4 regions of the Streptomyces sp. NPDC001443 genome follow, and region 2 is predicted to be linked to each of the others. Evidence: riboswitches for the same ligand, from Rfam matches in the RefSeq annotation. Region 2 holds a riboswitch; each other region holds the start of a gene.
What was found. Region 2 has a riboswitch for S-adenosylmethionine ahead of thrC (threonine synthase). Riboswitches for the same ligand answer to the same signal wherever they lie in the genome.
Positions count from the first base shown of each region.

Region 1: linked by a shared signal. The riboswitch ahead of ACWC24_RS22085 (ABC transporter substrate-binding protein) and the one ahead of thrC (threonine synthase) in region 2 are both predicted to bind S-adenosylmethionine.
Region 3: linked by a shared signal. The riboswitch ahead of ACWC24_RS04470 (aminotransferase class V-fold PLP-dependent enzyme) and the one ahead of thrC (threonine synthase) in region 2 are both predicted to bind S-adenosylmethionine.
Region 4: linked by a shared signal. The riboswitch ahead of ACWC24_RS37080 (putative leader peptide) and the one ahead of thrC (threonine synthase) in region 2 are both predicted to bind S-adenosylmethionine.

Region 1 covers NZ_JBSFIA010000021.1:47,136-54,870, forward strand. Annotated here, with positions in the region: gene ACWC24_RS22080 (ABC transporter permease) at 1-488, opposite strand, end outside; gene ACWC24_RS22085 (ABC transporter substrate-binding protein) at 485-2,134, opposite strand; SAM riboswitch class IV at 2,466-2,575, opposite strand; gene ACWC24_RS22090 (transporter substrate-binding domain-containing protein) at 3,192-4,217, shown strand; gene ACWC24_RS22095 (MFS transporter) at 4,300-5,457, shown strand; gene ACWC24_RS22100 (LLM class flavin-dependent oxidoreductase) at 5,548-6,384, shown strand; gene ACWC24_RS22105 (nucleoside deaminase) at 6,414-6,959, shown strand; gene ACWC24_RS22110 (cupin domain-containing protein) at 7,062-7,514, opposite strand; gene ACWC24_RS22115 (MFS transporter) at 7,572-7,735, opposite strand, start outside.
Region 2 covers NZ_JBSFIA010000007.1:118,952-126,686, reverse strand. Annotated here, with positions in the region: gene otsB (trehalose-phosphatase) at 1-841, shown strand, start outside; gene ACWC24_RS10840 (alpha,alpha-trehalose-phosphate synthase (UDP-forming)) at 895-2,352, opposite strand; gene ACWC24_RS10835 (glucosyl-3-phosphoglycerate synthase) at 2,460-3,404, opposite strand; SAM riboswitch class I at 3,593-3,733, shown strand; gene thrC (threonine synthase) at 3,751-5,034, shown strand; gene ACWC24_RS10825 (MoaD/ThiS family protein) at 5,031-5,306, shown strand; gene ACWC24_RS10820 (cold-shock protein) at 5,737-5,943, shown strand; gene groL (chaperonin GroEL) at 6,280-7,735, shown strand, end outside.
Region 3 covers NZ_JBSFIA010000002.1:367,457-375,191, reverse strand. Annotated here, with positions in the region: gene qcrA (cytochrome bc1 complex Rieske iron-sulfur subunit) at 1-887, shown strand, start outside; gene qcrB (cytochrome bc1 complex cytochrome b subunit) at 884-2,521, shown strand; gene trpD (anthranilate phosphoribosyltransferase) at 2,643-3,707, shown strand; SAM riboswitch class IV at 3,844-3,960, shown strand; gene ACWC24_RS04470 (aminotransferase class V-fold PLP-dependent enzyme) at 4,140-5,540, shown strand; gene ACWC24_RS04465 (Lrp/AsnC ligand binding domain-containing protein) at 5,674-5,955, opposite strand; gene ACWC24_RS04460 (rhomboid family intramembrane serine protease) at 6,039-6,767, opposite strand; gene ACWC24_RS04455 (hypothetical protein) at 6,931-7,170, shown strand; gene ACWC24_RS04450 (NYN domain-containing protein) at 7,207-7,735, shown strand, end outside.
Region 4 covers NZ_JBSFIA010000052.1:28,997-36,731, forward strand. Annotated here, with positions in the region: gene ACWC24_RS37065 (sulfite oxidase) at 1-1,168, opposite strand, end outside; gene ACWC24_RS37070 (TIGR03564 family F420-dependent LLM class oxidoreductase) at 1,579-2,502, shown strand; gene ACWC24_RS37075 (DUF1684 domain-containing protein) at 2,610-3,434, shown strand; SAM riboswitch class IV at 3,537-3,650, shown strand; gene ACWC24_RS37080 (putative leader peptide) at 3,685-3,801, shown strand; gene ACWC24_RS37085 (ABC transporter substrate-binding protein) at 4,041-5,660, shown strand; gene ACWC24_RS37090 (ABC transporter permease) at 5,665-6,627, shown strand; gene ACWC24_RS37095 (ABC transporter permease) at 6,624-7,559, shown strand; gene ACWC24_RS37100 (dipeptide ABC transporter ATP-binding protein) at 7,644-7,735, shown strand, end outside.

The DNA of each region.
Region 1 (7,735 bases), on a different contig from region 2:
GCATAGGTCAGGATCGCGAACAGGCGCAGCGCCGCGTCCGGCGCCCGGTCGCGGTGGGAGGCGGCCACCATGCCGAGCGGCACGCCGATGAGCAGGGCCACCAGGAGGGCGCAGCAGGCGAGTTCGACGGTGGCGGCGCCGTAGGCGGTGAGGACGTGGGTCACGGGCTGGTTGTCGGTGACGGTGCGGCCGAAGTCGCCGACGGCCAGTGAGCGCAGATAGTCCAGGTACTGGGCGGGCAACGGCCGGTCGTAGCCGGCCTGGTGGAGTTTGGAGTGGAGCTGGTCGGGGGTCAGGCGGTCGCCGAAGGCCGCGCTGATCGGGTCTCCGGTGAGCCGCATCAGGAAGAAGACCAGGCTGACGAGGATCAGGACGGTGGGGATGATGAGGAGGAAGCGGATCACCAGGTAGCGGGCGAATCCCTGACTGGCGGCGCTGTCGGCCGGGGTGCCGACAGCGCCGCCGGTCTGCCGCGTCGGAGTGCTCACTTCGTCGCGAGTCCCGCCCAGCGGAACTGGTAGGTGGCGTCCAGCTCGTCGGGTACGCCGCTGACGTCGCTGCGGGTGACGATGGCGGTGGAGCCCTGGAGCAGCGGCAGCAGCGGTACCCGGGCGGCGGCCTTGTCCTGCGCCTGCTGGATCAGCGCGGTGCGCCGGGCCGTGTCCGTCTCCGTCTCCTCTTTCGCCACCAGTGCGCGGACGGCGGGGTCGTCGTAGCTGTTGGCGACCCAGCTGCTGGCCGAGTAGAAGGGCGAGAGGTAGTTGTCGGCGTCGAGGTAGTCGGCGTACCAGCCGAGCTGGTAGAGCGGATAGAGGTGCTTGACACGGTCCTTGCCGTACTGGGTCCACTCGGTGGACTGAAGGTTCACCTTGAACAGTCCGGTGGCCTCCAGTTGGGTCTTGACCAGCGCGTACTCGTCGGCCGACGAGGAGCCGTAGTGGTCGCTGTTGTACTGGAGGTTGAGCGTCACCGGGGTCCTGACCTTCGCCGCCCTCAGCCGGGCTGCCGCCGCAGCCTGGTCGGGGCCACCCTTCTTGTCGCCGTAGAGCGACTTGAAGGAAGGGATGGCGCCGGTCAGTCCGTCCGGGACTGAGGTGTAGAGCGGCTGGTAGGTGTTCTTGTAGACCTGCTGGGCGAGTTGGGAGCGGTCGACGGAGTCGGCGACGGCCTGGCGGACGGCGAGGGCCTTCTTCGGGTCGGCGTCCTTCGCCTTGGTGCCGTAGGGCTGGGTGGCGAAGTCGAAGACGAGGTAGCGGATGCCGTTGCCGGCGCCGGTGTGGACCTTGACGCCCTTGTGCTTGGCGAGGTCGTCCAGGTCGGTGGTGGTGAGGGTGCGGTAGACGGCGTCGAGAGTGCCCTGTTGGACGTCGAGCTTCAGGTTGCCGGCGTCTGCGTAGTACTTGAGCTGGACGTTCTTGGTCTTCGGCGTGCCCAGCCGCCCCTTGTAGCGCGCGTTGGCGGTGAACGACACCAGGGAGTTCTTGTCGTAGTCGGTGATGCCGTACGGCCCGCTCCACGGCTTGGCCGCGACGACGGACCTGTCGTCGAGGATCTTGTCCGCGGGAAAGACCTGTTCGTCCACGATGTAGCCCGCGGCCGTCGACAGGACCTTCGGGAAGAGAGTGTCGTTGGCCGACTCGAGGGTGAAGACGACGGTGGCCGGGTCCGGGGCGGCGACCGAGGCGAGGTTGTACAGCAGCGACGAAGGACCGTTCTGGTCGGCGATCTTCAGGTTCCGGTCGAAGCTGAACTTGACGTCCGAGGCGGTGAGTTCGTGATCGTTGGCGAACTTGAGGCCCTTCCGGAGCGTGACCGTGTACTCCTTCGGCCCGGTCTGCTCGATCCCGGTGGCGAGGTCGGGTGAGACGTCCGCGGATCCGTTCTTCTGGCTGAGCAGGGTCGCGTAGACCTCGCTCTCGACGGTGCCGGAGCCCGCGTCCCAGGAACCGGCCGGATCGATGCTGGTGACCTGGTCGGTGGTGCCGATGGTGAGGGCCTCGGTGGAGCTGGTGGTCTCGCCGTCCTTGCTGCTGGTGCAGCCGGTCAGCGCCACCAGGAACGCGGTGCCGAGGGAGATCGCGCCGAGACCGGACCGCAGGGGTCTGTTCGGTGTCGCGCCGTTGTGCAGTGCCATCAGGGGTCTCTGTTTCCGCAGCAGGGATGCGTGAGGCAGCCGTCGGCGCAGGACTGCGCCACGGCGGGCCGAATCACGTCGGAAAAGGGGGTGGGGGTGTTGCACGGTCGGGCCGGAAGGCGGAAGGTCTACCGGCCCGGAACACGACGGGGCAGCGGGCACGGCCGGCCGGAATTCGGCCGGGTGGGCAGGTCCCCGGGCCCGGAAGGGGCGGATTCAGACCTTACACAGACAGCTGGAGACCAGCAGCAGGTCGACATGGCGCCGGGAGCACAGCAGCAAGGGCGTCGCCATGCCGTCCTCCCTGGTTCCGGCCCGCTGCGGGGCTGTGTGAGCGCACTTGCAGAAGAATGAGATCCGCCGAGCCTTCACCTGGGGCACCCCACTGCGTCGAGGGTTGCCGTCCGGCCAGCCAGGGCTTGATCACCGGAACTCGTAGCTCGCGCACACCGTAGATCGGCTGTTCTTCCGGCGTCAAGACGCGCCAGGAGGGCAGACGTGTGCGACGAACAGCGGGCACGTACAGGTGAATTGGGGCCTGGGGTCGTGGGGGTGCGGTCCGGTCCCGGCCAGTGGACGCATGGTGGACGCCGTTGACGGAGGTGTGCTTATATCCGGCCATGGAAACCACTGGCACGGCACACATGGTGCTGCTCGACCCGTTCTGGGTGAGCCGCCGTGCCGACCAGTTCGACGAGATCTGTTGCTGACCCCCGTCCCACGGCGCGCGACCTGGGTTCCGTCGTCGTACGGAGCCTGACCGCAGCGGAACGGCGCGAGTCCGATCGCCGCACCGAACGCGGCCGCGGTCCTGCCGTACCTGAGGGCGACGCAGCGAAGCCTTTCAGCCGTCTGGAGCAGCGCTCGGACGGCCTCCGTGCCGTCCTCGGCCGGGGCTCGCCCGTCGGCCGGTCATCGCACGCGCCTCGACGAGTGGACCCCGTACGTCCTGAGCAACGTCGTCCGGTCCACCGCCTTTCCCCGCGCCCCCCACGGCGTACCGACGATTTTCCTTCCCCCACGCCACCACCCTTCTCCCGAGCGACAAGGAACGGCCATGTCTACCCACGTCACCCGACGTAGCCTGATACGCGGCATCACCGCGGCGACTGCCGTCGCCACTCTCGCCACCGGGCTCACCGCCTGCGGTGGGGACAGTGCCGCCGCCGCCAAGACGGACGACGCGGGCTCCGGGAGCGTGACCATCGGTCAGCTCTCGCACGGTGCCGCCAAGGAGGTGACCCTCCAGGTGTCCGAGGTCAAGTCGATCAGCGCCGAGCTGCCCGCTGCCGTCCGCAAGAGCGGCAAGCTGGTGATCGGTCACGGCGCTCTGCCTTCCGGCTCCGCCCCGCTCGAGTTCGTGGGTGACGACCAGAAGACCCTCACCGGGTCCGAGACCGACATCGGCCGCCTGGTCGCCGCGGTCCTGGGCCTCGAGCCGCAGAGCCGGAACTTCACCTGGGCCAACCTCTTCATCGGCATCGACAGCGGCAAGGTGGACGTGGCCTTCTCCAACGTCACCGACACCGAGGAGCGCAAGAGGAAGTACGAGTTCGCCTCCTACCGGCAGGACAACCTCGCGTTCGAGGTGCTGAAGTCCAGCAAGTGGAAGTTCGACGGCAACTACGAGAACCTGGCGGGCAAGACGGTCGAGGTCGGGGCGGGCACCAACCAGGAGCGCATCCTCCTCGAGTGGCAGAAGAAGCTGCAGAGCGAGGGCAAGACGCTCACCGTCAAGCACTACCCGGACAACAACGGCGTCTACCAGGCGCTCAACAGCGGCAGGATCGACGCGCACTTCGGCCCCAACCCGACCATCTCCTATCACGTCACCCAGACCGCGAAGACGCCCACGCCCACGGCCAACGCGGGCACGTTCTCCGGCGCCGGCGCGTCGCTCCAAGGCCTGATCGCGGCCACCTCGAAGAAGGGCAGCGGGCTCGCCGAGCCGATCGCCGACGCGATCAACTACCTGATCGAGAACGGTCAGTACGCCAAGTGGCTGGCCGCCTGGAACCTCTCCAACGAGGCCGTCGCCAAGTCGGAGGTGAACCCGCCCGGACTGCCGCTCGACAACTCCTGACATGACGGCGGTACGAGATCGGGGACGCGGGTCCGGGCGGGACGAGGTACCGGCGCTGTCCGCCGGACGGCACCGGGCAGCGGTGACCGGCGCTCTGATCGCCGCGTTCGGCGGCTTCGCGGGCTTCAATCTGCTGCTCGGTGCGATGCCCGCGTACGCCGTCCGCTCCGGCACCGGACCGTCCGGCGCCGGAGTGCTCACCGCCACCATGATGGCGGCCACCCTGGTGGTCCAGCCGTTCACGCCGTGGCTGTTCGCACGGCTCGGGCAGCGGTGCTCGCTCGCCCTGAGCGGTGCGCTGCTCGGACTGCCGTGCCTGGTGCTTCCGGCCGCCTCCACGCTGCCCGTCCTGACCGGTCTGGTGGCGGTACGCGGGCTGGGCTTCGGCGTGTTCGTCGTCGTCGGCGTCACCCTCACCGCCGAACTGTTCCCGTCCGGCAGCCGGGGGAGGGCCATCGGCTGGTACGGCGCGGTGGTCGGTGTCGCCGGCGTTCTGGGTGCCCCGCTGGGCGTCGCCCTGGCCCGGCGGGAGGCGTACCCGTTCGCCTTCGCCCTGGCGGCGGTCACGGCCGCGCTGGTCCTGGCCGGTTCCCTCGGCCTGCCTCGTGCCGCTGGGCCCGCCCGGCCGGGCGGACCCCGCTCCGGCGGTCCGCACGCCGTGCGCGGAACATGGCGGCTACTGCGCCCCATGACCGGCCCGCTCCTGGTGGAGACGGCCTCCACCACGGCCTACGGCGTCGTCTTCACCTTCCTGCCGCTGACCGCGTCGGCCGCGCCGCGGGCCCTGTTCGCCGCGCAGGCCGCCACCGTGCTCTCCCGGCTCGGCGCCGGATGGCTCATCGACCGCTACGGAGGCCGCCCGGTGCTGCTGCCCGCAGCTCTCGTCACGGCGCTCGGCACGGCCGGGGGAGCCGGCTCCGGCGTGCCGGCACTTCTGCTGACCGGTGCCGCCCTGTTCGGAGCGGGCTTCGGCGCCGTCCAGAGCGCCACCCTGGTCCTCGCCCTGAGGGCGGCCGGTGACCGCCCCGGCGGGGTCGGTGTGGCCGGGGTCGCGTGGAACATCGCCTTCGACGGCGGTACCGGTATCGGCTCGCTCGCGGGTGGCCCCCTGCTCTCCCTCGGCGGCCCGTCCGCGCTCTTTCCGGCGACGGCGGCCGTCCTTGTCGTACTCCTCCTCCTGGACCTGCGCACAGCACACCGGCCGGATTCGAGGAATTTCGGATCGTCGGGTGAGAACTGACCGGCCGGCGCTTGTCGGCCATTCGTATCGCGGAAAGCCGACGTCGTCGACAACTGCGTCTCGCTGTCGTGGAGTTGCTAGGGTTGGGGCATGCGGATCGGTGTGAACGTCCCCAACTTCGGCCCGGGTGCGAACCCGGACAACCTGGCCCGCTGGGCCAAAACCGCGGAGGGTCTCGGTTACGACCTGCTGATGCTCTCCGACCACGTGGCGATCACGTCGGACGTCGCCAGACAATATCCCGCTCCATTTTACGAACCTGTCACAACTCTTGCCTGGCTGGCCGGAATCACGAGCAGGATCGGCCTCGGTACGACGGTACTCATCACGCCCTACCGGCATCCGCTGCTGGTCGCCCGGATGGCTGCCAACCTGCAACAACTCAGCGGCGGCCGACTGATCCTCGGTGTCGGGGTCGGCTGGGCGCGCGAAGAGTTCGAGGCGCTGGGCGTCCCGTTCGAGCGGCGCGGGGCGCTGACCGACGAACACCTTCGAACCATAAGGACCGCTTGGGAGAACGAGGCGGACTACGGCTGCGGACAGATTCCGATCTGGGTCGGCGGAAACAGCGAAGCCGCAATCCGCAGGGCCGTACGTCTTGGATCTCCGTGGCATCCGCTGCGGTTCACGATGCCTTGGTTCAGGGATGCCTTGGACCGTCTGAAACAGAGTGCGGCCGACGCCGGTCGACCCGTGCCGGAATTGGCGCCGCGCATCTATCTGAAGGTCACGCAAAAACCGGTCGACGACCCGGACCGTCGGGCCGGTGAGGGCACCTTGGAGCAGATTCTCGAGGACATCGAGGAATTGCGTCGCGCCGGTGCCGAAACCGTGCTTGTCGATCCCTATCACGGCGACCCGGACGAGACCCTGCGGCCCGAAGTGGCGTGGCAGGCACTGGCGACCCTGGCCGCGCACCGACCGTAGCCGACACGATCCAAGAGACGGAGTGAACAGTGGCCCTCAACGACCACGACCTTTCCGAGAGCGGCGGCGACCGCACCACCGTCGGCGAGACCGACCTGCCCTACCTGCGCCGCTGCATCGAGCTGGCCGCCGAGGCGGTGGAGGCCGGCGACTGGCCGTTCGGGTCCGTGCTCGTCGACGCGGACGGCAAGATCCTCGCCGAGGACCGCAACCGTGAGACCAGCACGGGTGATCCGACCCGGCACCCGGAATTCGAACTCGCCCGCTGGGCCGCGACCCGTCTGCCGGCCGAGGAGCGGGCCACCGCGACCGTGTACACCTCGGGGGAGCACTGCCCGATGTGCGCGGCCGCGCATGGATGGGCCGGACTGGGCCGGATCGTGTACGCGAGCTCGGCCCAGCAGGCCCGGGACTGGAAGGCCGAATGGGGGGTGCCCATCACCTCGCCCCTGAGTCCGCTGTCCGTCCAGGACGTCGTCCCCGGTGCGGTGGTGGCCGGTCCGGTAGATGAACTGGCCGCTCAGGTACGCGAGTTGATGTGGCGCTCCCGCAACGGGGACAGCGCGGGCGACTGACGGCGGCACGTACGGACTACCGCGGCAAGCGCGGCAGCACGTACGGCGGGGCCTGGCGGCGACATCGCCGCCAGGCCCCGTTCGTTGTCTCCTCGTGCCGGGTCAGACCATGAACTGGTCGTACTTCGCCATGTGCTCCTGCAGTTCCTCCAGGCTGGGGTTGCGCCCGTTGGCGGTCAGGCGCCCCAGGCCGCGGAAGTAGTCCTCGCGGTCGTAGATCGGGTAGAACATGATCAGCAGCGTGGCGTCCTCGTCGCCCCGGTTCGTGAAGCCGTGCGGCTCGCCCTTGGGCACGAAGGCGAACGCGCCGGGCTCACCCACCACCTTGCGGTCGCCGATGGTGAACTCGATCTCGCCCTTCACCACGTAGAACATCTCGGTGGACTGCTTGTGGATGTGCGGACTGGCGCCGCTCGCCTCGGGAGCCATGTGGTGCTCGAAGAAGCCGAACTCGCCGTCGGAGTCCGGCGTGGTGAGCTTGAGGTAGGTCCTCTTGGTGTCCCGGATGTTGACGAACTCGCCCTCACCGGCAGGAACATACAGCGGAACGGACATGTCTCTCCTCAGATGGTGATCAACTCTGTTCGGCCGGGAGGCCGGTGGTGCAGGGGGTCACGTGGCCTCGGCCAGGCTCGGGTCAGGCTGAGGTCTGCTGTCCGCCTGTGCCTGTGCCCAGCGGCCGATGACCGGCGCGGCGAGGCCGCAGACGGCGAACAGCACGGCCAGGACGACCCATCCCGCTGTGCCGGTCGTGACGACCAGACTGACCAGGACCG
Region 2 (7,735 bases):
GCACCCCGCACGGCCCCTGCCGACCCCCACGACCCCGGCGGGCCGCGAAGCACTGGACGCCATCCTCGCCCGCCCGGAGCGCTCGGTGATCGGACTCGACTTCGACGGCACGCTCGCGCCGATCGTGGCCGACCCCGAGCAGGCCCGTGCGCACCCGGACGCGGTGCCCGCGCTCGCCGCCCTCGCGCCGAAGGTGGCGGCGGTCGCCGTGGTCACCGGCCGGCCCCCCGCGGTGGCCGTACGGCACGGCGGTTTCGAGGCCGTGCCGGGCCTGGACCACCTCGTCGTGCTCGGCCACTACGGCGCCGAACGCTGGGAGGCCGGCACCGGCGCCGTCATCGCCCCGCCGCCGCACCCCGGCGTCGCGGCCGTACGGGCCGAACTGCCGGGCTTCCTCGACGCGATCGGGGCCTGGAAGGGCACCTGGATCGAGGAGAAGGGCCGGGCGCTCGCCGTCCACACCCGCCGGGCCGAGGACCCGCAGGCCGCCTTCGAGGCGCTGCGCGAGCCCCTCGCCCGGCTCGCCGCCCGCCACGGCCTGATCGTCGAGCCCGGCCGCATGGTCCTCGAACTGCGGCCGCCGGGCATGGACAAGGGCGTCGCCCTCACGGACTACGTCCGCGAGATCGGCGCCGAGGCCGTCCTCTACGCCGGTGACGACCTCGGCGACCTCCCCGCCTTCGCGGCCGTCGACAAACTCCGCTCCGAGGGCGTCCCAGGCCTCCTGGTGTGCAGCGGCAGCGACGAGGTGGCCGCCCTGCGGGAACGGTCGGACCTGGTGGTCGACGGCCCCGAGGGAGTCGTGGACCTGCTGCGCGCCCTGACGGCCCGGCTCGGCTGACGGCCCGGCTCGAGGCCGACCGCCGGGGCGGTCGGCCTCGAGCCGCAGGACGGTCAGCCGCGCAGAGCGTTCAACTGGTCCAGGAACCACTGGGCCGGCGGCAGCGCGGTCGCCGCGCCGGCCAGCCGCTTCGTGCGCTCCGCCCGCTCGGGCACCGGCATCACCAGCGCCTCGTGCAGCGCCCGCGCCGTCCCGGTCACATCGTACGGATTGACGGTGATCGCGTCCTCGCCCAGCTCCTCGTACGCCCCCGCCTCCCGTGACAGCACCAGCGCGCACCCCTCGTCGGAGACGACCGGCACCTCCTTGGCGACCAGGTTCATGCCGTCCCGGATCGGGTTCACCAGCGCCACGTCGGCCAGCCGGTACGCGGCCAGCGAGCGCGCGAAGTCGTCCTTCACGTGCAGCACGACCGGCGTCCAGCCCGGCGTCCCGTACCCGGCGTTGATCTCGTCCGCGAGCCGTTGCACCTCGGCGGTGTACTCGCGGTAGACCGCGAGGTCCTGCCGGGAGGGGTAGGCGAAGGCGACGTGCACGACCCGCTCCCGCCACTCGGGGTGGTCGTCGAGGAGCTGCCGGTACGCCAGCAGACCGCGCACGATGTTCTTCGACAGCTCGGTCCGGTCCACCCGCACGACCGACCGGCGGCCCTCGCCGATCTCCGCCCGCAGCGCCGCCATCCGCTCGCCGACGTCGGCCCGGTGGGCGCGCTCGCGCAGGAAGTCGGCGTCGGCTCCGAGGCCGTGCACGCCGATCGCCGTGGTCCGCGGCGCGCCGCCGCCGGGCGGGGTGTGCTCGATCGTCCCGTGCGGTCCGTCGTCCGGCCGGGCCGGGCGGATCCGCTCGCGGTCCACCTCACCGGCGCAGTCCATGAAGGCGCCCGCCCACCGGTGGGTGAGGAAGCCCAGCCGGTCCGCGCCGAGCATGCCCCGCACGATCTGCTCGCGGATGTCGTCCGGCAGCATCCGGAAGTAGTCCGGCGGCGCCCACGGGGTGTGCGAGAAATGGCCGATGCGCAGGTCGGGGCGGAGTTCTCGGAGCATGCCCGGCACCAGCGTCAGGTGGTAGTCCTGGACGACCGCCGTCGCCCCCTCGGCCGCCTCCTCGGCGAGCGCCTCGGCGAACGCGCGGTTGTAGCGCTCGTACGACGCCCACCGGCGCCGGAACTCCGCGTCGAAGACCGGCTCCAGCGGGGTCTGGTACAGCATGTGGTGGACGAACCAGAGCACCGAGTTGGCGATGCCGTTGTAGGCGTCGGCGTGCACGTCGGCCGGGATGTCCAGCATCCGCACGCCCGGCTCGCCCGTGCCGCGCCGCACCGCCTCGCGGTCGCCGTCGGACAGGGCGGAGCACACCCACAGCGCCCCGGCGTCGGGCCCGATGGCCGACAGGCCCGAGACCAGCCCGCCGCCGCCCCTGCGGGCGTGCAGCGAGCCGTTCTCGCGCACCTCGTACGAAACCGGGCCGCGGTTGGACGCGACCAGCACCTCAGCAGCGTGCGTGGAAGCCATACGCCTCAACCTAGCCCGGCCCGGAAACGCTCAAACGTGCGGAAGGCCCCTGACAGTCCGGAAACATTTGTATACGAACCCTTGGGGAACATCACCGCGCGCATCCGTCAGGCCACCTTGCGTGACGCGTACTCGGCGATCTCGGCCATCGGCGGCCGCTCCTCCGTGTCCACGGAGTACGTGCGCGGCTCGAAGCCGTCCCGGCCCCGCTCGAACTGGGTGAGGGAGGGCCGGACCAGATGCCCGCGGGCCATCCGCAGCTGCGCGGTGCGGTAGATGGCGGCGGCCATCCGGCCCAGTGCCTGTCCGTCCTGGTGGCGGTGCTTGCGCACCCCGACGTCCACCTGGGCGAGCGCGTCGAGGCCCACCAGGTGCAGCGAGTCGACCAGCATGCCCAGCTCCACCCCGTACCCGACCGGGAAGGGCAGCTGTTCCAGCAGGGAGCGGCGGGCCGCGTACTCGCCGCCGAGCGGCTGCACGAAGCCGGCCAGCTGCGGCCAGTGCATGTTCAGCAGCGGGCGGGCCATCAGCTCGGTGACCCGGCCGCCCTGGCCCGCCGCCCCGCCGAGCGGGCGGTCGTACATGGCCTTGACGAGGTCGACGTCCGGATCGGTGAGCAGTGGGCCCACGATGCCGGAGACGAAGTCGGAGGAGAACTCCCTCAGGTCCGCGTCGACGAAGCAGACGATGTCCCCGCCGGTGACCAGGAGGGACCGCCACAGCACCTCGCCCTTGCCGGGCACGGCCGGGATGCGGGGCAGGATGGCGTCGCGGTGGACGACCCGGGCGCCCGCGGCCGCGGCCACCGCCGAGGTGCGGTCGGTGGATCCCGAGTCGACGACGACGATCTCGTCGACGAGCGGGACCTGCTGCATCAGGTCGTGCCGGATCACGGCGACGATGTCGCCGACCGTCTCCTCCTCGTTGAGCGCGGGCAGGACGACGGAGACCGACTGGCCCCGGGCGCGTTTCGCGGCGAGGATCTTGTGGAGCGGGCGGTCGTTGACGGACCAGGAGCGGGTGCTCAGCCAGCGCTCGACTTCTTCCAGCACAGCGGCGGCTCCTTCTGCGTTCTGCGTGCTCGCGGCGGGTGGGAGTGCCCGCTGCGACAGCGGTCGACGGTCACGGGCATCTCGCGGTTCGGACGACTCTCTCAACTGTCGGGGCCTTCGGTTACAGTCTTGAACAACGCGGATGACCATCGCATGTCCAGGGTGGCCGACCGCTGAAAACTTCATACCGCTCATCCAGAGGGGCAGAGGGATACGGCCCGATGAAGCCCCGGCAACCCTCCAGTCGGTTTCTCGTTCACGCGAGGCTCCCGGCTCGGGAAGGTGCCAAATCCGTCTCACGGCGAAGTGCGTCGTGAGGAAGATGAGGAGAAAGGGCCTCGCCTCCATGGCTGCGCAGACTGCTGTAAGCACCACGAACCCCGTCGATCTGGGCTCCGCCGCGGCGCTCTCCTGCCGCGAGTGCGGACACCGGGTACCGCTCGGCCCGGTCTTCGCCTGCGAGGAGTGTTTCGGCCCGCTCGAGATCGCCTACGACTTCTCGCGGTACGAGACCGAGGAGCTGCGCAAGCGGATCGAAGCGGGACCCGCGAACATCTGGCGCTACGCGCCGCTGCTGCCCGTCCCCGCGGACGTGGCGGACAAGCCCAACATCAACCCCGGCTGGACCCAGCTCGTCAAGGCCGACAACCTGGCCCGTGAACTCGGTGTCACCGGTGGGCTGTACGTGAAGGACGACTCCGGCAACCCGACGCACTCCTTCAAGGACCGGGTCGTCGCCCAGGCCCTGGAGGCCGCGCGCGCCTTCGGCTTCACCACCCTGTCCTGCTCCTCCACCGGCAACCTGGCCGGCGCCGTCGGCGCCGCCGCGGCCCGCGCCGGTCTGCGCTCCTGTGTGTTCATCCCGCACGACCTGGAACAGGGCAAGGTCGTCATGGCCGCGATCTACGGCGGTGAACTCGTCGGCATCGAGGGCAACTACGACGACGTGAACCGTTTCTGCTCCGAGCTGATCGGCGACCCGGCGGGCGAGGGCTGGGGCTTCGTCAACGTCAACCTGCGGCCGTACTACGCGGAGGGTTCCAAGACCCTGGCGTACGAGATCTGCGAGCAGCTCGGCTGGCGGCTGCCCGACCAGCTGGTCGTCCCGATCGCCTCGGGCTCCCAGCTCACGAAGATCGACAAGGGACTCCAGGAGCTGATCAAGCTCGGCCTGGTCGAGGACCGGCCGTACAAGATCTTCGGCGCCCAGGCGGAGGGCTGCTCGCCGGTGTCCGTGGCCTACAAGGCCGGCCACGACGTCGTACGCCCCCAGAAGCCGGACACCATCGCCAAGTCCCTCGCCATCGGCAACCCGGCCGACGGGCCGTACGTCCTCGACATCGCGCGCCGCACCGGCGGTGCCGTGGAGGACGTGACGGACGAGCAGATCGTGGACGCGATCAAGCTGCTGGCGCGGACCGAGGGGATCTTCGCCGAGACGGCGGGCGGGGTGACGGTGGGCGTGACCCGCAAGCTCATCGAGAACGGCCTGCTCGACCCGAGCCTGACGACCGTCGTGCTGAACACCGGTGACGGCCTGAAGACCCTCGACGCGGTGGCCGGCACCGGTCTGACCGCGACCATCCGCCCGAACCTGGACTCCTTCCGAGAGGCTGGCCTCGCATCATGAGCGTCAACGTCCGCATCCCCACCATCCTGCGCACCTACACCGGCGGCGCCGCGGAGGTGAGCGCCGAGGGCGCGACCCTCGCCGAGGTCATCTCCGACCTGGAGAAGAACCACACCGGCATCGCGGCCCGCGTCCTGGACGACCAGGGCAAGCTGCGCCGGTTCGTCAACGTGTACGTGAACGACGACGACGTCCGCTTCGAGCAGGGCCTCGAGACGGCGACCCCGGACGGCGCGGGCGTCTCCATCATTCCGGCGGTCGCCGGAGGCTGATCATTACCTTCGGTAACCTCGGTTACCGAGTGTTCATCGAATTGCCCCCTCCGCGAGAGAAGCGGAGGGGGCAATTCTGTGTGATTGAGCGCGGTAGAGTTGGGGAACCCGCTCCCGATTCCGGGGTTTGCGACCTTCACCACCTGCCGTACGGACGACGAGAAGTAGCCAAAGTGGGCAGGTGTTTTGCGCCTTTCGTTCCCAATGCCTGGCCCAAGTTGCCCTGGAACAAGGCGAATTGCACATGTTCCGTGAGCCCGTCGTGCCCGGATTTCTCGTCCGATTGACCTGTTGCAGACGGCAGTTGGACAGATACATTCAGCCGCGGTCGACGCGTTCCGGCGCACGCCCCCGTCCCATGGGGGGTGAGGTCTGACCCGGATCCGCGAAGTGTGGATCTGTGCAAGGGCCAGTAATAGGGGAGTTAGGCATGGCTCAGGGCACCGTCAAGTGGTTCAACGCGGAGAAGGGGTACGGCTTCATCGCGGTCGACGGTGGTGCGGACGTGTTCGTCCACTACAGCGCGATCCAGATGGACGGGTACCGCACCCTGGAAGAGGGCCAGCGGGTCGATTTCGAGATCTCGCAGGGTCAGAAGGGGCCGCAGGCGGACATGGTCCGCCTGGCGACCGGCTGAAGCACGCGCCGACTTATTGCAGCGACGTTCTTCTGTTCTTTCGTCGAAGGGCTCGCATCCCCCGGGATGCGAGCCCTTCGGCCTGTCCGGGCACCGCCGCGCGGGACCCGCGGATCACCCGGGGCGCTCGCACTCGTCGGCCGGAGGCGCTTGCACTCGGCAGGGGCGAGTGCTAATCATTGCGTTAGCACTCTGAAGGTGAGAGTGACAACGAGGACCGGGTCGGTGAGGCCCGCAGGCCAAGTGGGGCAAGGAACCACGAGGCGTGCGAGCCGTCCGTCGCGGGCGCCAGCGCGGTCCGGAGCAATCCACCCCAGTCCGGGAGGACCACTTCACATGGCCAAGATCATCGCGTTCGACGAGGAGGCACGGCGCGGCCTCGAGCGCGGCATGAACCAGCTCGCGGACGCCGTGAAGGTGACGCTCGGCCCCAAGGGCCGCAACGTCGTCCTCGAGAAGAAGTGGGGCGCCCCCACGATCACCAACGATGGTGTCTCCATCGCCAAGGAGATCGAGCTCGAGGACCCGTACGAGAAGATCGGCGCCGAGCTGGTCAAGGAAGTCGCCAAGAAGACGGACGACGTCGCCGGCGACGGTACGACCACCGCGACCGTCCTCGCCCAGGCGCTCGTCCGCGAGGGTCTGCGCAACGTGGCCGCGGGTGCCAACCCGATGGCCCTCAAGCGCGGCATCGAGAAGGCCGTCGAGGCTGTCTCCGGCGCCCTGCTCGAGCAGGCGAAGGATGTCGAGACCAAGGAGCAGATCGCTTCCACGGCCTCCATCTCCGCCGCCGACACCCAGATCGGCGAGCTCATCGCCGAGGCGATGGACAAGGTCGGCAAGGAAGGCGTCATCACCGTCGAGGAGTCCCAGACCTTCGGTCTGGAGCTGGAGCTCACCGAGGGTATGCGCTTCGACAAGGGCTACATCTCGGCGTACTTCGCCACCGACATGGAGCGGATGGAGGCGTCGCTCGACGACCCGTACATCCTGATCGCCAACTCCAAGATCGGTTCCGTCAAGGACCTGCTCCCGCTCCTGGAGAAGGTCATGCAGTCGGGCAAGCCGCTGCTGATCATCGCCGAGGACGTCGAGGGCGAGGCCCTGTCGACCCTGGTCGTCAACAAGATCCGTGGCACCTTCAAGTCCGTCGCCGTCAAGGCCCCGGGCTTCGGTGACCGCCGCAAGGCGATGCTGAACGACATCGCCATCCTCACCGGCGGCGAGGTGATCTCCGAGGAGGTCGGCCTCAAGCTGGAGAACGCGACCCTGGACCTCCTGGGCCGCGCCCGCAAGGTCGTCATCACCAAGGACGAGACCACGATCGTGGACGGGGCCGGCTCCGCCGACCAGGTCCAGGGCCGGGTCAACCAGATCCGCGCCGAGATCGAGAACTCGGACTCGGACTACGACCGCGAGAAGCTCCAGGAGCGCCTGGCGAAGCTGGCCGGCGGCGTGGCCGTCATCAAGGCCGGTGCCGCCACCGAGGTCGAGCTCAAGGAGCGCAAGCACCGCATCGAGGACGCCGTCCGCAACGCGAAGGCGGCCGTCGAGGAGGGCATCGTCGCCGGTGGTGGCGTGGCCCTGCTCCAGGCCTCCGCGGTGTTCGAGAAGCTCGAGCTCTCGGGTGACGAGGCGACCGGCGCCAACGCCGTGAAGCTCGCCCTGGAGGCCCCGCTGAAGCAGATCGCCGTCAACGGTGGTCTCGAGGGCGGCGTCGTGGTCGAGAAGGTCCGCAACCTGACCGTGGGCTGGGGTCTGAACGCGGCCACCGGTGAGTACGTCGACATGA
Region 3 (7,735 bases), on a different contig from region 2:
TCGCCTTCCTGTTCACGCTGTCGATGCTGGCCACCGTCGGCTTCATCGCGTCGTACGTGACGATCCCGCCGGACAAGTCGATCTTCGTGTTCCCGATCGGTCACATCAGCGCGCTGAACTTCGCGCTGGGTCTGACCCTGGGCGCGGCGCTGTTCTGCATCGGCGCGGGCGCGGTCCACTGGGCCCGCACCCTGATGTCCGACGTGGAGGTCGCCGACGAGCGTCACCCGATCGAGGCGTCCCCCGAGGTCCGCGCGAAGGTCTTCGCGGACTTCAAGGAAGGTGCCACGGAGTCCGCGCTCGGCCGTCGCAAGCTGATCCGCAACACGATGTTCGGTGCGCTGGCGCTGTTCCCGCTCTCCGGCGTCGTCCTTCTGCGCGACCTCGGTCCGCTGCCCGAGGACAAGATGCGCCACACGGCGTGGTCCAAGGGCAAGCTCCTCGTCAACATGAACACGAACCAGCCGCTGCGCGCTTCGGACGTGGCCGTCGGTTCGCTCACCTTCGTCAAGCCCGAGGGCCTGGAGGAGACCGACGAGGAGTTCCAGAACGAGATCGCCAAGGCGGCCGTGATGATCGTCCGGCTCCAGCCGGACGACATCAAGGACAAGCAAGAGCTCGAGTGGTCGCACGACGGCATCGTCGCGTACTCGAAGATCTGCACCCACGTCGGTTGCCCGATCTCCCTGTACGAGCAGCAGACGCACCACGTTCTGTGCCCCTGCCACCAGTCCACCTTCGACCTGTCCGACGGCGCCCGGGTGATCTTCGGTCCCGCCGGTCACGCCCTGCCGCAGCTGCGCATCGGCGTGAACCCCGAGGGCTACCTCGAGGCGCTCGGCGACTTCGCAGAGCCCGTCGGTCCTGCATTCTGGGAGCGCGGATGAGCACTACGACCACCACCGAGTCCCGCTCGCGCGGGAAGGCGCCGGCCGGCGAGCGGATCGCCGACTGGGCCGACGGCCGGCTGGGGATCTACTCCCTGGCCAAGGCCAACATGCGCAAGATCTTCCCCGACCACTGGTCGTTCATGCTGGGTGAGGTCTGCCTCTACAGCTTCCTGATCATCATCCTCACGGGTGTGTATCTGACGCTGTTCTTCCACCCCTCGATGAACGAGGTGGTGTACCACGGCAGCTACGTCCCGCTCCAGGGACAGCTGATGTCCGAGGCGTTCAGCTCGACCCTGCACATCTCCTTCGAGGTGCGCGGTGGTCTGCTCATCCGGCAGATCCACCACTGGGCGGCGCTGATCTTCCTCGCCGGCATGTTCGTGCACATGATGCGCGTGTTCTTCACGGGCGCGTTCCGCAAGCCGCGTGAGGTCAACTGGCTGTTCGGCTTCCTGCTGTTCGTCCTGGGCATGTTCACCGGCTTCACCGGTTACTCGCTCCCGGACGACCTGCTCTCCGGCACCGGTGTCCGCTTCACCGAGGGCGCGATCCTGTCCATGCCGATCGTCGGCACGTACATCTCGTTCTTCCTCTTCGGCGGGGAGTTCCCGGGCCACGACTTCGTGGCGCGGTTCTACTCGATCCACATCCTGCTGCTGCCGGGCATCATGCTCGGCCTGGTCGTGGGCCACCTGATCCTGGTCTTCTACCACAAGCACACGCAGTTCGCGGGCCCCGGCAAGAGCAACAAGAACGTCGTCGGCATGCCGCTGCTGCCGGTCTACATGGCCAAGGCCGGAGGCTTCTTCTTCCTGGTCTTCGGTGCCATCGCGGCCATCGCGGCGATCGCGCAGATCAACCCGATCTGGGCCATCGGCCCCTACCGTCCGGACCAGGTGTCGACCGGCGCCCAGCCCGACTGGTACATGGGCTTCGCCGAGGGTCTGATCCGCTACATGCCCGGCTGGGAGATCAACATCTGGGGCCACACGCTGGTCCTGGGCGTGTTCATCCCGCTGGTCCTCTTCGGTGTCGTGCTCGCCGCGCTGGCGCTCTACCCGTTCATCGAGTCCTGGATCACCGGCGACAAGCGCGAGCACCACATCCTGGACCGCCCGCGCAACGCGCCGACCCGCACGGCCCTGGGCACCGCCTGGGTCACGATGTACATGATCACGCTGGTCGGCGGTGGCAACGACCTGTGGGCCACCCACTTCCACCTGTCGATCAACTCGATCACCTGGTTCGTCCGGATCTTCTTCTTCGTCGGACCGGTCATCGCGTTCATCGTCACCAAGCGGATCTGCCTCGGCCTCCAGCGCCGGGACCGGGACAAGGTGCTGCACGGTCGCGAGACCGGCACCATCAAGCGCCTGCCGCACGGTGAGTTCATCGAGATCCACGAGCCGCTCAGCCAGGAGCAGCTCCACACCCTCACCGCGCACGAGCAGTACCAGCCGCTCGAACTCGGCCCGACGGTCGACGAGAACGGTGTCGAGCGCAAGCTGAAGGGCTCGCAGAAGCTGCGCGCCAAGATCAGCAAGGCGTACTTCGACGAGGACAGCCAGATCGAGAAGCCGACTGTCGACGAGTACAAGGAGATCACGAGCGGCCACGGCCACCACTGATCGCTGCGCTCGCCACGCGCACACAAGGACCCCGTCCGGTCTTCGGACGGGGTCCTTCGCCGTGTCCGGCGCTGGATAGGCTGTAGTCAGTCTGTACGTGTCTACGAACCAGGAGCGGCTGATGAGCGCTGTGACCCCCGCTGGAGGCGACACCGCGGCGGGCCGTTCCTGGCCCGCGGTACTGAACGGTCTGCTGGAGGGCCGCGACCAGAGCGCCGCGAGCACCGCCTGGGCGATGGACCGGATCATGCGCGGCGAGGCCACCGACGCGCAGATCGCCGGGTTCGCGGTGGCACTGCGGGCCAAGGGCGAGACCGTCCAGGAGATCACGGGACTGGTCGAGGCGATGTACGCGCACGCCAACGTGATCCAGGTGCCGGGCGACACCGTCGACATCGTCGGCACCGGCGGCGACGGCGCGAAGACGGTGAACATCTCCACGATGTCCTCGATCGTCATCGCGGGCACCGGTGCCAAGGTCGTCAAGCACGGCAACCGGGCCGCCTCGTCGGCGTCGGGCGCCTCGGACGTCCTGGAGAAGCTCGGGGTCAACCTCGAACTGACGCCGAAGCGGGTGGCGGAGGTCGCCGAGGAGGCCGGGATCACCTTCTGCTTCGCGGTGAAGTTCCACCCGGCGCTGCGCCATGTGGCGGCCGCCCGAGGCCAGTTGGGCATCCGGACGGTGTTCAACTTCCTGGGCCCGCTGACCAACCCGGCGAAGGTGCGCGCCCAGGCGGTCGGTGTCGCCGATCCCCGGGTGGCGCCGATCATCGCGGGTGTCTTCGCCGAGCGCGGCAACTCCTCGCTGGTGTTCCGCGGCGACGACGGCCTGGACGAGCTGACCACGACCGCCACCTCCAGGGTGTGGGTCGTGCGCGACGGCAAGGTCACAGAGGAGGCCTTCGACCCGCGGGACGTCGGCATCGAACCGGTGCCCGTGGAGGCGCTGCGCGGCGCCGACGCCTCGTACAACGCGGATGTGGCGCGCCGGCTGCTGAACGGCGAGGGCGGGCCGGTGCGGGACGCCGTGCTGCTGAACTCCGCGGCGGCGCTGGTGGCGCTGCGGCCGGGTTCCGGGACGCTGGCCGAGCAGCTGCGCGCCGGCATGGACCGGGCGGCGGAGTCGATCGACTCCGCCGCGGCCCGGCGGACGCTGGAGCGCTGGGTGGCCGTCAGCAACGCCTGATCCGCCCTCCCCGGCCGCGTGCGCTGCGGCCGGGCCGGGGCGACGCAGGGCCCCGGCCGAGGGGACGAGGCTAGGCGCGGTCCAGGATGCGGACCGCGCCTTGCGCTTCACGGGCCGTGTGGCAGGATGACGGACAGGTCATGAGTGACAGTCATGAGGCCCCGGCCGACTGTCCGGCAACCCTCCGTCCGTGGCGGGGTGCCCCGGGTGAGGACCAGGTCGTGGGCAACGAGGTCCACGGCAAGCGCGGACCCCTCGACGGCTCCTGAACGAGCCCAGCACCAGGGGTCCTGGTCATCGAGGGAGCCTTCCGTGAGCAAGCGAATGCGCTAGGGCGTCGAGCCCCGCCTCCGCACACCCCTTTTCCTTTCTCCGCGCTCGAGCCCGTGTGCTCGCGTGGTGATTCCGCCTTGCCGCTCACGGGAGTTCCCCATGTCCGTCTCCACCGCTGCCTCCGCCCGGACCGTTTGTGCCCCGCTGGCCGTTCTGGGCCGTGATGTCACCGTTCCGCTCGTCACGGGCGGCGAAGTCACCTATGCCGCGCTCGACTACGCGGCCAGCGCCCCCGCCCTCCAGCGCGTCTGGGACGACGTGGCGGCGTACGCCCCGTACTACGGCAGCGTCCACCGCGGCGCCGGCTACCTCTCGCAGCTGTCCACGGACCTCTTCGAGAACGCCCGCCGCACGGTTGCGGAGTTCCTCGACTGCCGTGCCGGCGACCAGGTGGTCTTCACCCGGTCCACCACCGACTCCCTCAACCTGCTGGCGGCCGCGCTCCCGGCCGGCTGCGAGGTCTTCGTGTTCGAGACCGAGCACCACGCCTCGCTGCTGCCCTGGAAGGACGCCCAGGTCACCTATCTCGACGCCCCGCGCAGCCCGCGGCAGGCCGTCGAGACCCTGGAGCGCGCCCTGGCCGACCGCGACCCTTCCCCAAGCTCTCGGCTGCGCTCGAGCAGGGGAGGCCCCTATGGCCCGGCCCTGGTCTGCGTCACCGGCGCCTCGAACGTCACCGGTGAGCTGTGGCCGGTCCGCGAGCTGGCGGCGGCGGCCCACGCGCACGGCGCCCGGATCGTCCTGGACGCCGCGCAGCTGGCCCCGCACCACCCGGTCTCGGTCCGCGACCTCGACGTCGACTGGGTCGCCTTCTCCGGCCACAAGCTGTACGCGCCGTTCGGCTCCGGGGTCCTGGCCGGCCGCGCCGACTGGCTGCGCGAGGCCGAGCCGTACCTCGCCGGCGGCGGCGCGAGCCGGCGCGTCACCCGGCGCGCGGACGGGGGAGTGGACGTGGAGTGGCACGACAGCGCCGCCCGCCACGAGGCCGGCTCGCCGAACGTGATCGGCGCCTACTCCATCGCCTCCGCCTGCAAGGCCCTCACCGAGGCGGGCTTCGAGGCGCTCGTCGCCCGTGAGCTGCACCTGATCGACACCGTCCGGGCGGGCCTCGCCGAGGTGCCCGAGGTGCGGGTCCTCTCCCTCTTCGGCGACGACGCCCCGCGGGTCGGGGTGATCTCCTTCGTGGTGGAGGGCTGGAACAGCTCCCACTTCGCGGCCGCCCTCTCCGCCGAGTACGGCATCGGCGTCCGCGACGGCCTCTTCTGCGCCCATCCGCTGGTGCGCACGCTGCTGGGCAGCGACCCGGGCAGCCAGGGCGAGTGCGGCGCTCCCGAGGCCGCGCCGGGCGAGAAGTCCCTCAACGCCATCAGGGTGAGCTTCGGCGCGGGAACGCCGGACGAGCACGTGGAGCGCTTCGTGACCGCGGTGCGGGAACTGGTCAGGGACGGCGCGAAGTGGCGCTACCGGACCGAGGACGGCCGCTGCGTGCCCGCGGTCTGACCGGGCCCGTCGCGCGGCGCCGTCATGGCCGGTCGCGCGGTTCCCCGCGCCCCTGGGGCCGCCTGCGGGCAGGCCCGCCCGAGGGGCGCGGGGAACCGCGCGCTCAGCCCTTACCGGTCCGCGGGGGAGGGCCTCAGCTGTCGAGACCGATCGCGAACGCCGCCTCCAGGTCGTGCTGGGAGTAGGTGCGGAACGCGACGTGCGTGTCCGTGCCCTCGACGCCGGGGATCTTGCTGATCCGGCCCGGGATGACCTCCGCCAGGTCCTCGTGCCGGGTCACCCGCACCATCGCGATCAGGTCGTAGGTGCCGGTGACGGAGAAGACCTCGCTGACGGAGTCCAGTGCGGCGATCGATTCCGCGATCTCGGGGATCCGGTCCACGCTGGTCTTGATAAGGACGATCGCGGTGATCACGGTTGGTTCTCTCTCTCGGCCGGGGCCCTCACTCTATGACGTGATCCCGGACCCACCAAGGCCGCGGCGGCCGGCCGGGCCGGTCAGCCGCCGTCGCCCGTGGCGGCCCTGACCTGCCGGGCCGGACCGCGGCTGCGGCCGAACCGCAGCCACGCGTACCCGAAGCCCGTGCCAAAGCCCACCAGGTGTGCCAGGTAGGCCACGCCGGGGCCCTGGGTGGCCCGGCCCGCCGCCACCCACTGCAGGGCCGCCCAGAAGGGCAGCACGACCCACGCGGGGAAGCGCACCGGCAGGAAGAACAGGAACGGCAGCAGGCTGGTCACCCGCGCCCGGGGGAACAGGTACAGGAACGCGCCGAGGACCGCGGAGATCGCCCCGGACGCGCCGACCAGCGATTGTTCGGAGCCGGCGTTGGCGGCCGCGTAGCCGAGCAGTGCCAGGTAGCCGCAGCCGACGTAGAAGAGGGTGAACTCCACCCGGCCCATCCGTTCCTCGGTCATCGCCCCGAAGACGTAGAGGAAGAGCATGTTGCCGAGGAGGTGGACCCAGCTGCCGTGGACGAACAGGGCGCTGGCGGGCGTCAGGGCCTGGCCCGGGGCGTCCCGGAACAGTTCGGCCGGGACCACGCCCCAGTGGCGGAAGTAGGCCCGCTGGACGGCCGACAGCGCGGCGCCGGTGCCGTACCCGGGATTGAAGCCGGAGGCGGGGCCGATCAGGAAGACCAGGCAGCACAGGGCGATCAGCCCGTACGTCACGGGTGCCGACGGCTTCCGGATCGCGCTGCCCGTGGTTCCGTTCCAGTCGCTGATCATGAACACAGAGCATGACGTACGGGGACGGATCAGCACAGACCGCCTCGCCGCCGTGGACGGGTGGGCGGCGAGTACCCGCCAGGCCGTAGGGTTACGAGCCACATGTTCCGGGGAGAGCCCGGTGCGTCACGGACAATGGACAGAAGGAAGGCGAACAGCCCTGATGACGGTTCCCCTGCCGACCGCCTCGACGCGGTGGCGCTGCACCCTCTGCGGCAACCTCACGCGTTTCGACGTGACCCGCTCGTCGAAGGTGGTGGAGTACGTCCATCTCGACCTCGCCGGTCAGCCCAGCGTGGAGGAGCGCGAGGTGGTCAGTGAGACGATCGAGTCGGTGCGTTGCCGCTGGTGCAACGCCGTCGACCAGGTGGAACTCGTGGACAGGCCGGGCGCCGGCTCCTGACGGGAGCGGCCCCGCACGGATATTGGGGTGTGACGGATGGTGGAGACCGCAGGCGGGGGGCCGGGCGACGGCGCCGCCGAGGTGCTCGACCGTCCGCTGCCCGACGGGGTGCGGCGCCGGGTCGTGCAGATCGTCTCGGACGGGTTCGGCGGGCTGGTCCTGACCGAACTGCCTGCCCAGTTGCGACAGTACGCCCGGTTCGCCCCGAATCGTCGGGTCAAGTTCGCGGGCAACGCCATGGCCGCGGCGCTGGAGACGGACTCGCTCTTCCGGCAGCGCATCGCCGAGAAGTTCAGGGAGGCGCAGCCCGAACTCGCCGGCGCCCTCGACTCCGGTTCGCCGCCCCCGGCCGCGGACCCCTTGGACGTGGCGGCCGCGGCCTATGTACTGCGGCCGGCCGGCTGGGTGAAGCTGGTGGCCGCGGCCGGCGAGGAGGCGCTGCGCGCGGACGCCGAGCGGGCCGACGAGGAGAGCCGAGCCGAGCTGGAACGGCTGCGCGAGGAGCTCGACCGGGCCCGTGAGCAGGGCCGGACCGAGACCGAGCGGCTGCGGGCCGAGCTGGACG
Region 4 (7,735 bases), on a different contig from region 2:
CCATCAGGTGGGTGGGGCCGGGCGTGTCGGGCTGCCAGCCGAGGGACCAGCGGGCCCAGGTACCGGCCTGGGGCCGGTCGTGCAGCCGGGCGCGCCGCCAGCTGGTACCGCCGTCGGTACTGACGTCGACCTCGGCGACGGCTCCCGCGCCCGACCACGACCGGCCGTGCAGTACGTGCCTGCGGCCGGCCGTGAACGTGGCCCCGCTCGCCAGCTCGAAGGCGCTCTTCGTGGTCTGCCGGGTGATCGGCGCGCTGCCGTTCTCGGGGTGGGCGGGGCCGAACAGCCGGTAGAAGGTGGTGTTCCAGGGCGAGAAGAGCGGCTGTGCGGACACCTCGATGTCGCCGACCCACTTGATCGACGCGATCCCCACCCATGAGGGCACCAGCACCCGTACCGGGTAGCCGTGGTCGTACGGAAGCGGATCGCCGTTCATCTCGTACGCGAGCAGTACGTCGTCCAGGGCCTTGGCCAGCGGCAGCGGACGGCGTACCCGGCCCAGGCTCTCACCGCCGCTGACGTACTCGGCGTCCAGACCGCGCGGCTGCACGTCCACGGCTCGCGCGGACAGCCCGGCCCTGCGCAGCACGTCGGCCAGGCGCGCCCCGCGCCAGCGCGCGACGCCGATCGCGCCCAGGGTCCACGGGGTGCCGGTGACCGTCTCCCCTTGTTGCGTCGTGTAGTAGGAGCGGCCGTTCCCGGCGCACTCGACGAAGGCGGTCCGGGTGACGGCCGGCAGCGCGCGCAGATCGTCGTACCCGAACTCCACCGGCCGGTCCTCCCCCGGTCTGCCGCGCAAGCCGCTCCCCCACAGCCGAAGCCGCCAGTCGTCGGCGTCCAGGACGGGTGTGGCGGTGTGGTTGCGCACGAAGAAGAGTTCGTTCGGAGTGTGGTGGCCGGTTCCGCGCAGCGCCTCCCAGCGGGTCTCGGCGTTGGTGCCGCGCTCGATGAACCACTCGGCGGGCAGCGGTTTGACGATCGTCCTGTCGGCGGCGTGGGCGGGCTGCGCGCCACCGATCGCGGTCGCGGAGGCGGTCGCGGTGAGCAGGGCGAGCAGCCGACGGCGGGTGACCCCGTCGGCTCTGGCCTCTCCCGCGAGCCACTGGCGCAGTCTGCGACGGTCGTAGTCGGTTTCGAGGTGTCGGCCGGTGGGGGTGGAGGAAGGCATGGCGGGTCCTCGTCATGACGGGGCGGGACGAAAGGGAGGGCTCGACGGCTCGGCGCAAGTCTTGCCGGGACGGTCCGCTGCGTGCCCGACCGGCTTGTGCTGGAAGGAGGTTGGCGGCAGCGCGAGGTCAGCCGGTCGTCCGACACAGCGCGGCGGCCACGCGGACGAGGTCCACGGCGCGACGGCGGGTCAGCGGCTCCGACAACGGCATGGCGGGATGTAAGCACGCGGGGCGGAAGGCGTCAACGGAGCCCACTTGCCGGTGAACCGCGTGTCCAGGCGGGTCTGCCGGCGTGGCTGCCGCGCCCCGCACCCGACCGACAGACCGGGCAGCACCGCCTCACACGACTGACATACAGCCGTCACACTCGGCAGGAATGCCGGCTCACCGGCCGCCCGTTCCCACTGACATGACTGTTGGCGTAGCACTCAACGCATCCGACGCGCAGAACCAGGTCGACGCCAGTGTGCGACTGGCCGAGGAGGCCGCGTCCGCCGGGCTGCGGTCCGTGTGGTTCGGCCAGAGTTTCGGCGCGGACTCACCCCAGCTCGCCGCGATCGTCGGACGCGCGGTACCGGAGCTGCACGTGGGCACCTCCGCGATCCCCGTCTTCGGCCGCCACCCCCTGCTGGTCTCCAGTCAGGCCCAGACCGCCCAGGCCGCCACCCACGGCCGCTACCACCTCGGACTGGCCCTGGGCACGAAACTGCTGACGGAGACCGGCTTCGGCCTGCCGTTCCGGCGGCCCATCGCCCGGCTGCGTGAATTCCTCACCGCACTGCGCCAGTTGACCGAGACCGGCACGGCCGACTTCCACGGTGAGCTGCTCACCGCCACCACCCCGATCCCCGCGCGCGTACCGGGCGCGGAGTCCGGTGTCCCGTTGCTCGTCGCCGCGATGGGCCCGCAGGCGCTGCGGGTCAGCGGTGAGCTGGCGGACGGGATCCTGCCCTACCTCGCGGGACCGCGCGCCCTCTCGGAACACATCGTCCCCGCCCTGGCCGCCGCGGCCGAGGCCGCCGGACGGCCCGCGCCCCGGATCGTGGCGCTGGTACCCGGCGTGGTCACGGACGACGTGGACGCGGTGCGCGCGAAGGCCACCGAGAACCTCGCGTTCTACGAACAGGTCCCGTCCTACGCCCGGGTCATCGAGCTCTCCGGCGGCCGGCGCGCCGCGGACCTGGCCGTGATCGGCGACGAGAAGGCGGTCGAGGCAGAGGTACGGCGCTACCGCGACGCCGGCGCGACCGAGGTCGTGTTCTCGGGCACCGAGATCGCGGGAGCGGCGGACCGGCGCCGTACCTGGGCGCTCCTCGGCGAACTGGCCGCCTGAGCCCCTCGGATCCACGGCATCCCGCCGAGCTCCGAAGACCCCCGTCCCCAGCCCCCGACCCAGCATCCCCGCGCGGGGGCCAACCTCCGTACACCGAAGGAGATTTCATGACCAGCGAGGCGACCACGGCAGACCTCCGTGCCTTCACCGAACAGTGGCTGGAGTGGTACCGCGAACAAGAGGCCCGGCTCTCCGGCCCGCACGGTTTCCTGGCGATCACCGGTCTGCACTGGCTCGACGACCGGCCGCAGCGTTTCAGCGACGCGCCCGGTAGCTGGCACACCGGCCCCGACGGGGTCGTCGTCGCGCTCGACGACGGTGAGGAACTGGTCGTCGACGGGAAGCCGGTGAGCGGTGAGCACCGTTTCGGCGTGCTGCCCGAACGCGGTGGCGTCGACGCGGTCTGGAAGGACGCCGTCATCGAGGTCGCCAAGCGGGGCGGTCATGACATCGTGCGCCCCCGGCACCCTGACGCGCCGCTGCGCACGGCCTTCATGGGAACACCGGCCTACGCCCCCGACCCGCGCTGGGCCGTGACGGGCCGTTACATCCCCTTCGACGAGCCGCGGTCCACCACCGTGGGCGCCGTGGTTGAGGGTCTGGAGCACGTGTACGAGGCGCCCGGCAGGATCGAGTTCGAGGTGGACGGGCACCGGCTGTCGCTGACCGCGTTTCCCGGGGCCGGTCAGGGCCGGTTGAGCGTGCTGTTCACCGACACGACCGCCGGGGTCACCACCTACACCGCCAGCCGGACCCTGTCCGTCGAACCGCCCGCAGCCGACGGCACGGTCGTCCTGGACTTCAACCGGGCCACCAACCTGCCGTGCGCCTACACGGACCTGGCCACCTGCCCGTTGCCGCCGGCGGAGAACCGGCTGACGGTGGCGATCGAGGCGGGCCAGAAGCTCCCGCGCGAGCGCGGCGGTTCCTGAACCATGACCTTCCGGGCGCGACCGCGGCCGTCCCCACGTCGCCGCGGGAGCGTCCGGTCGCGGCATTGACGTACGTCGGAACCGCTCCGTACGATCAAGAACGGCATTGAGTGTCAGCGTCAAGCCCTGGCTCGCTGACCGGCAACCCTCCCGCGCGGCGGGGTGCTCCAGGTGAAAGCCCGGCGGGATCAGCGACGATCCCCGCAAGCGCGTGGCCCTGTGTTCAGGGCCGACGAGGTGGAGGACCGTGATGCGACGCGATGGTGGCCCTGCCGCCTCCTCCCTGGTCGCCATGGTGTTCTCCCGGCTGGCGCGCCGACGCCACATCGATCTGAAGCGCTCGACCAGCTGCCTCTGTCAGGCCTGACGGCCCTTCCCGCGGCCGGGCTTCGGCGACCTTCCTCGCCGACGGTCGACATCCGTCACACCCATCAGCGGTCGATATCCCCCGTTTCCTGCTGATCTTCCTGATCCGCTTTCCGCCTGGCCCCTGTCCGCAGGGCACTTCCCCGTCATCGGCGTCGCGCCGACCGGGACCGCGCGCCTGTGCGCGGTCGTGCCTCGTGCGGTGCTCCATGCCGGGCGACGCATAGAGGAGAACCTCTCGTGAGAGCACTACCGGATTTCAGAACTCCCCGATGGGCGACGCTCACCGCCCTGCTCACCACCGGCGTGCTGCTGACCGCCTGCGGGTCGGGCACCGACGGCTCCGGCACAGGAGGCGGCAAGCCGCGGTCCGGCGGCACCCTGACCTTCGCCGTGGGTTCGGACGCCGGCTGCGTGGATCCCCAGCAGGTCGGCAGCAACGACACGATCTACTCGGTGCGCCAGATCGTGGACTCCCTGACGGACCAGGATCCCCGTACCGGCAAGATCGTGCCGTGGCTGGCGAAGAGCTGGGACATCAGTGCCGACTCGACCGCCTTCACCTTCCATCTGCGCTCCGGTGTCACCTTCAGCGACGGCTCCCCGCTGACCGCCCAGGTGGTCAAGGACAACTTCGACGCGGTGCCGAAGCTCGGTGTCCTGGGGACTCTGGCCGAGGGCTATCTGAGCGGTGTCGAAAGCACCACGGTGGTCGACCCGCTCACCGTCAAGGTCATCTTCCAGCAGCCCAACGCCCAGTTCCTGCAAGCGACTTCCACACATTCGCTGGGGATCGAGTCCTCGGCGAGCGTGACGAAGTCACCGCAGCAGAAGTGCAGTGACGGGGTGATCGGGTCCGGACCGTTCGTGCTGAAACAGTACGTGCAGAACCAGTCGGTCACCCTGACCAGACGCCCTGGCTACGCCTGGGGATCCTCGCGGTGGAACAAGCGGGGCGAGGCGTATCTGGACCAGGTGGTGTTCAAGGTCGTACCGGAGGCGGGCGTACGCGCCGGCAGTCTCCGGTCCGGCCAGGTGGACGCCATCGGCAGCGTGGGCCGGGCCGACGAGGCGGCACTCAAGGGCGGCCAGGTCGCCCTCCAGCGGCGGGCCAACCCCGGCATCGTCTTCGGACTCGCCCTCAACAACGCGCGGCCGGTCCTGAAGGACATCAGGGTCCGCCGGGCGATCCTGTCCGCCGTCGACCGGAAGCAGATCGCCGACACCGTCTTCCCCACCGGCACCCGGGCGGCCACCAGCGTCCTCGCACACACCACGCCCGACTACACCGATCTCGCCCCGGATCTCGCCTTCGACGCGGCCAAGGCGAAGTCCCTGCTGGAAGAGGCCGGTTGGCGGGTGGGCGGCGACGGCATCCGCGTCCAGGACGGGCGGAAGCTGAGCCTGACCATCGACTGGGTTCCCAACGCGGCCACGAACCAGCCCGCGTTGGAGCTGATACAGCAGCAACTGAAGTCCGTAGGCGTCCAGGTGACCCTCCGGCAGCTCCAGCTCACCCAGTTGTCGCCGATACAGCAGTCGGGCGAATACGACGTGATCTGGAGCAACATCACCCGCGCCGACCCCGACATCCTGCGCAGCACCTTCTCCACGAAGCTGGCCAACTTCTACCGCGTACCGGCAGGCGGCCTGGACACGGCGCTGTCCGCGCAGGCCGCGACCAGCGACCCGGCCGAGCGCAGCCGGCTGGTGGCCCAGGCACAGCAGTCGATCGTGCGCGACGCCTACAACGTGCCGGTGGTGGAGCTGCAGACCCAGCTGGGCGTGTCCACGAAGGTGCACGACCTCGCCTTCGACGCCTCCAGCCGGATCCAGCTGCACGACACCTGGATCGGCTGACCCCGTGCGCGGCTATGTGCTCAAACGGCTCGCGCAGGCGGTCGGGGTGCTGTGGGCGGCGTACACCGTGTCGTTCCTGGTGCTGGACTACCTGCCGGGTGACCCGGTCACGGCGATGGCCGGTGCCGGAATGGACTCGGGGCAGGTCGATCCCCGACAGATCGCCGCGCTGCGGCACGAGTACGGCTTCGACAAGCCGGTGCTCGCGCAGTACGCCGAGTATCTCGGGCGGGCGGTGCGCGGGGACTTCGGCGACTCGGTCAGCACCGGCCGACCGGTCGCCTCGACCCTGGCCGACGCTCTGCCCCAGACCCTCCAACTGACCGCGACAGCGCTGCTGTTCGCGGTGGTCCTCGGCGGCGGACTGGCGGTGGCCGCGACGTACACCACGCGGCGTCGGCTGCGGCAGCTGCTGCTGTCGCTGCCGCCGCTGGGGGTGTCGGTCCCGACGTTCTGGGTGGGGCTGCTGCTCGTCGAGGTGTTCTCCTTCCGTCTGCGCTGGTTCCCCGCGTTCGGCAACGACGGGCCGAGCGGGTTGGTGCTGCCGGCGCTGACGCTGGCGGTCCCGACCGGCGCCCAGATCGCGCAGGTGCTGGCCAAGAGCCTGCTCACCGCGCTCGACCAGGCGTATGTGGAGACCGCCCGTGCCAAGGGCGCGGGCCGGTGGCGGGTCCATCTGCGGCACGCGCTGCGCAACGCCTCCCTGCCTGCGCTGACGGTCGTCGGCCTGCTGGTGGGGCAGCTGATCGCCGGTTCGGTCGTCGTCGAGACGGTGTTCTCCCGTGACGGCCTGGGCCGGGTGACCGCGGCGGCTGTCACGGCCCAGGACATCCCGGTGGTCCAGGGGGTGGTGGCGTTCGGCGCGCTGGTCTTCGTGACGGCGAACCTGGTCGTCGACCTGGTCTATCCGCTGCTCGACCCACGGATCGTGATGGCCTCCCCGGGCGGAAGGGCGCGTGTCGTATGAGCCAGAGCCTGAGTCAGAGCCTTGTCGAGGCTCCCGCCGAGGCCGCGCCCGGCCTCGCCCGGCCGGTCGGTGCGTCGTCCGTTCCCGAACCGGGGCGCCGCCTCGGCGTACGGCGGATGCTGCGGTTCCTGGTGCTCCGGCCCGGTCTGCTGCTGTCGGTCGGCGTGCTGGTGCTGGTGGTGGCGGCCTCGTTCCGGCCGCGGCTGTTCACCTCGCGGGACCCGCTGAAGGGGGTGCCGACGCAGAACTTCCGCGGCCCGAGCGGTGCGCACTGGTTCGGCACGGACGAGCTGGGGCGCGATGTGTTCGCCCGGGTGGTGCACGGCGCCCAGCTGTCCCTGAAGGCGACGCTGATCGCGGTGCTGGTGGCCTTCGTGGTGGGCGGGCTGCTCGGTGTGGTCGCCGGGTTCGTCGGCCGTTGGGTGGACGACGTGGTGATGCGTTTCGTCGACGTCCTGCTGTCCATCCCCGCGCTGTTCCTGTCGCTGGCCCTGGTGACCGCGCTGGGATACGGGACGGTGAAGGTGGCCGTCGCGGTCGGCATCGCCAGTGTCGCCTCCTTCGCCCGCGTCGCGCGCGCCGAGGTGCTCCGGGTGCGTCAGGCGGTGTTCGTCGAGGCGTCCCGCTCCTGTGGGGCCCGCTGGTACTCGGTGCTGGGCCGGCATGTGCTGCCCAATGCCGCGGGCCCGGTGATCGTCCTGGCCACCCTCGACTTCGGCGCCTCCATCCTGGCGGTGTCGGCGCTGAGCTTCCTCGGCTACGGCGCTCCCCCGCCCGCTCCGGAGTGGGGCACGTTGATCTCCGAGGGCCGCAACTACCTGGCCAACGCCTGGTGGTTGACCGCGCTGCCCGGTCTGGCGATCGCCGCGACCGTACTGGCCACCAACCGCGTCGCGAGGGCGCTGGACGGCGAATGGTCCCGCCGACGATGACCGACCGACCGACGAGAGAAGGGTGGGAGTGGTGGGAGCAATGAGAGCGGGGCGGACAGTGAGGGCTCTGAAAGCGGTGCGGACGTGACCGCACCACTGCTGGAGATCCGCGGCCTGTCCGTCTCGTACCGCACTCGCGGCGGCACCGTGGCGGCCGTCCGGGGCGTGGACCTCGA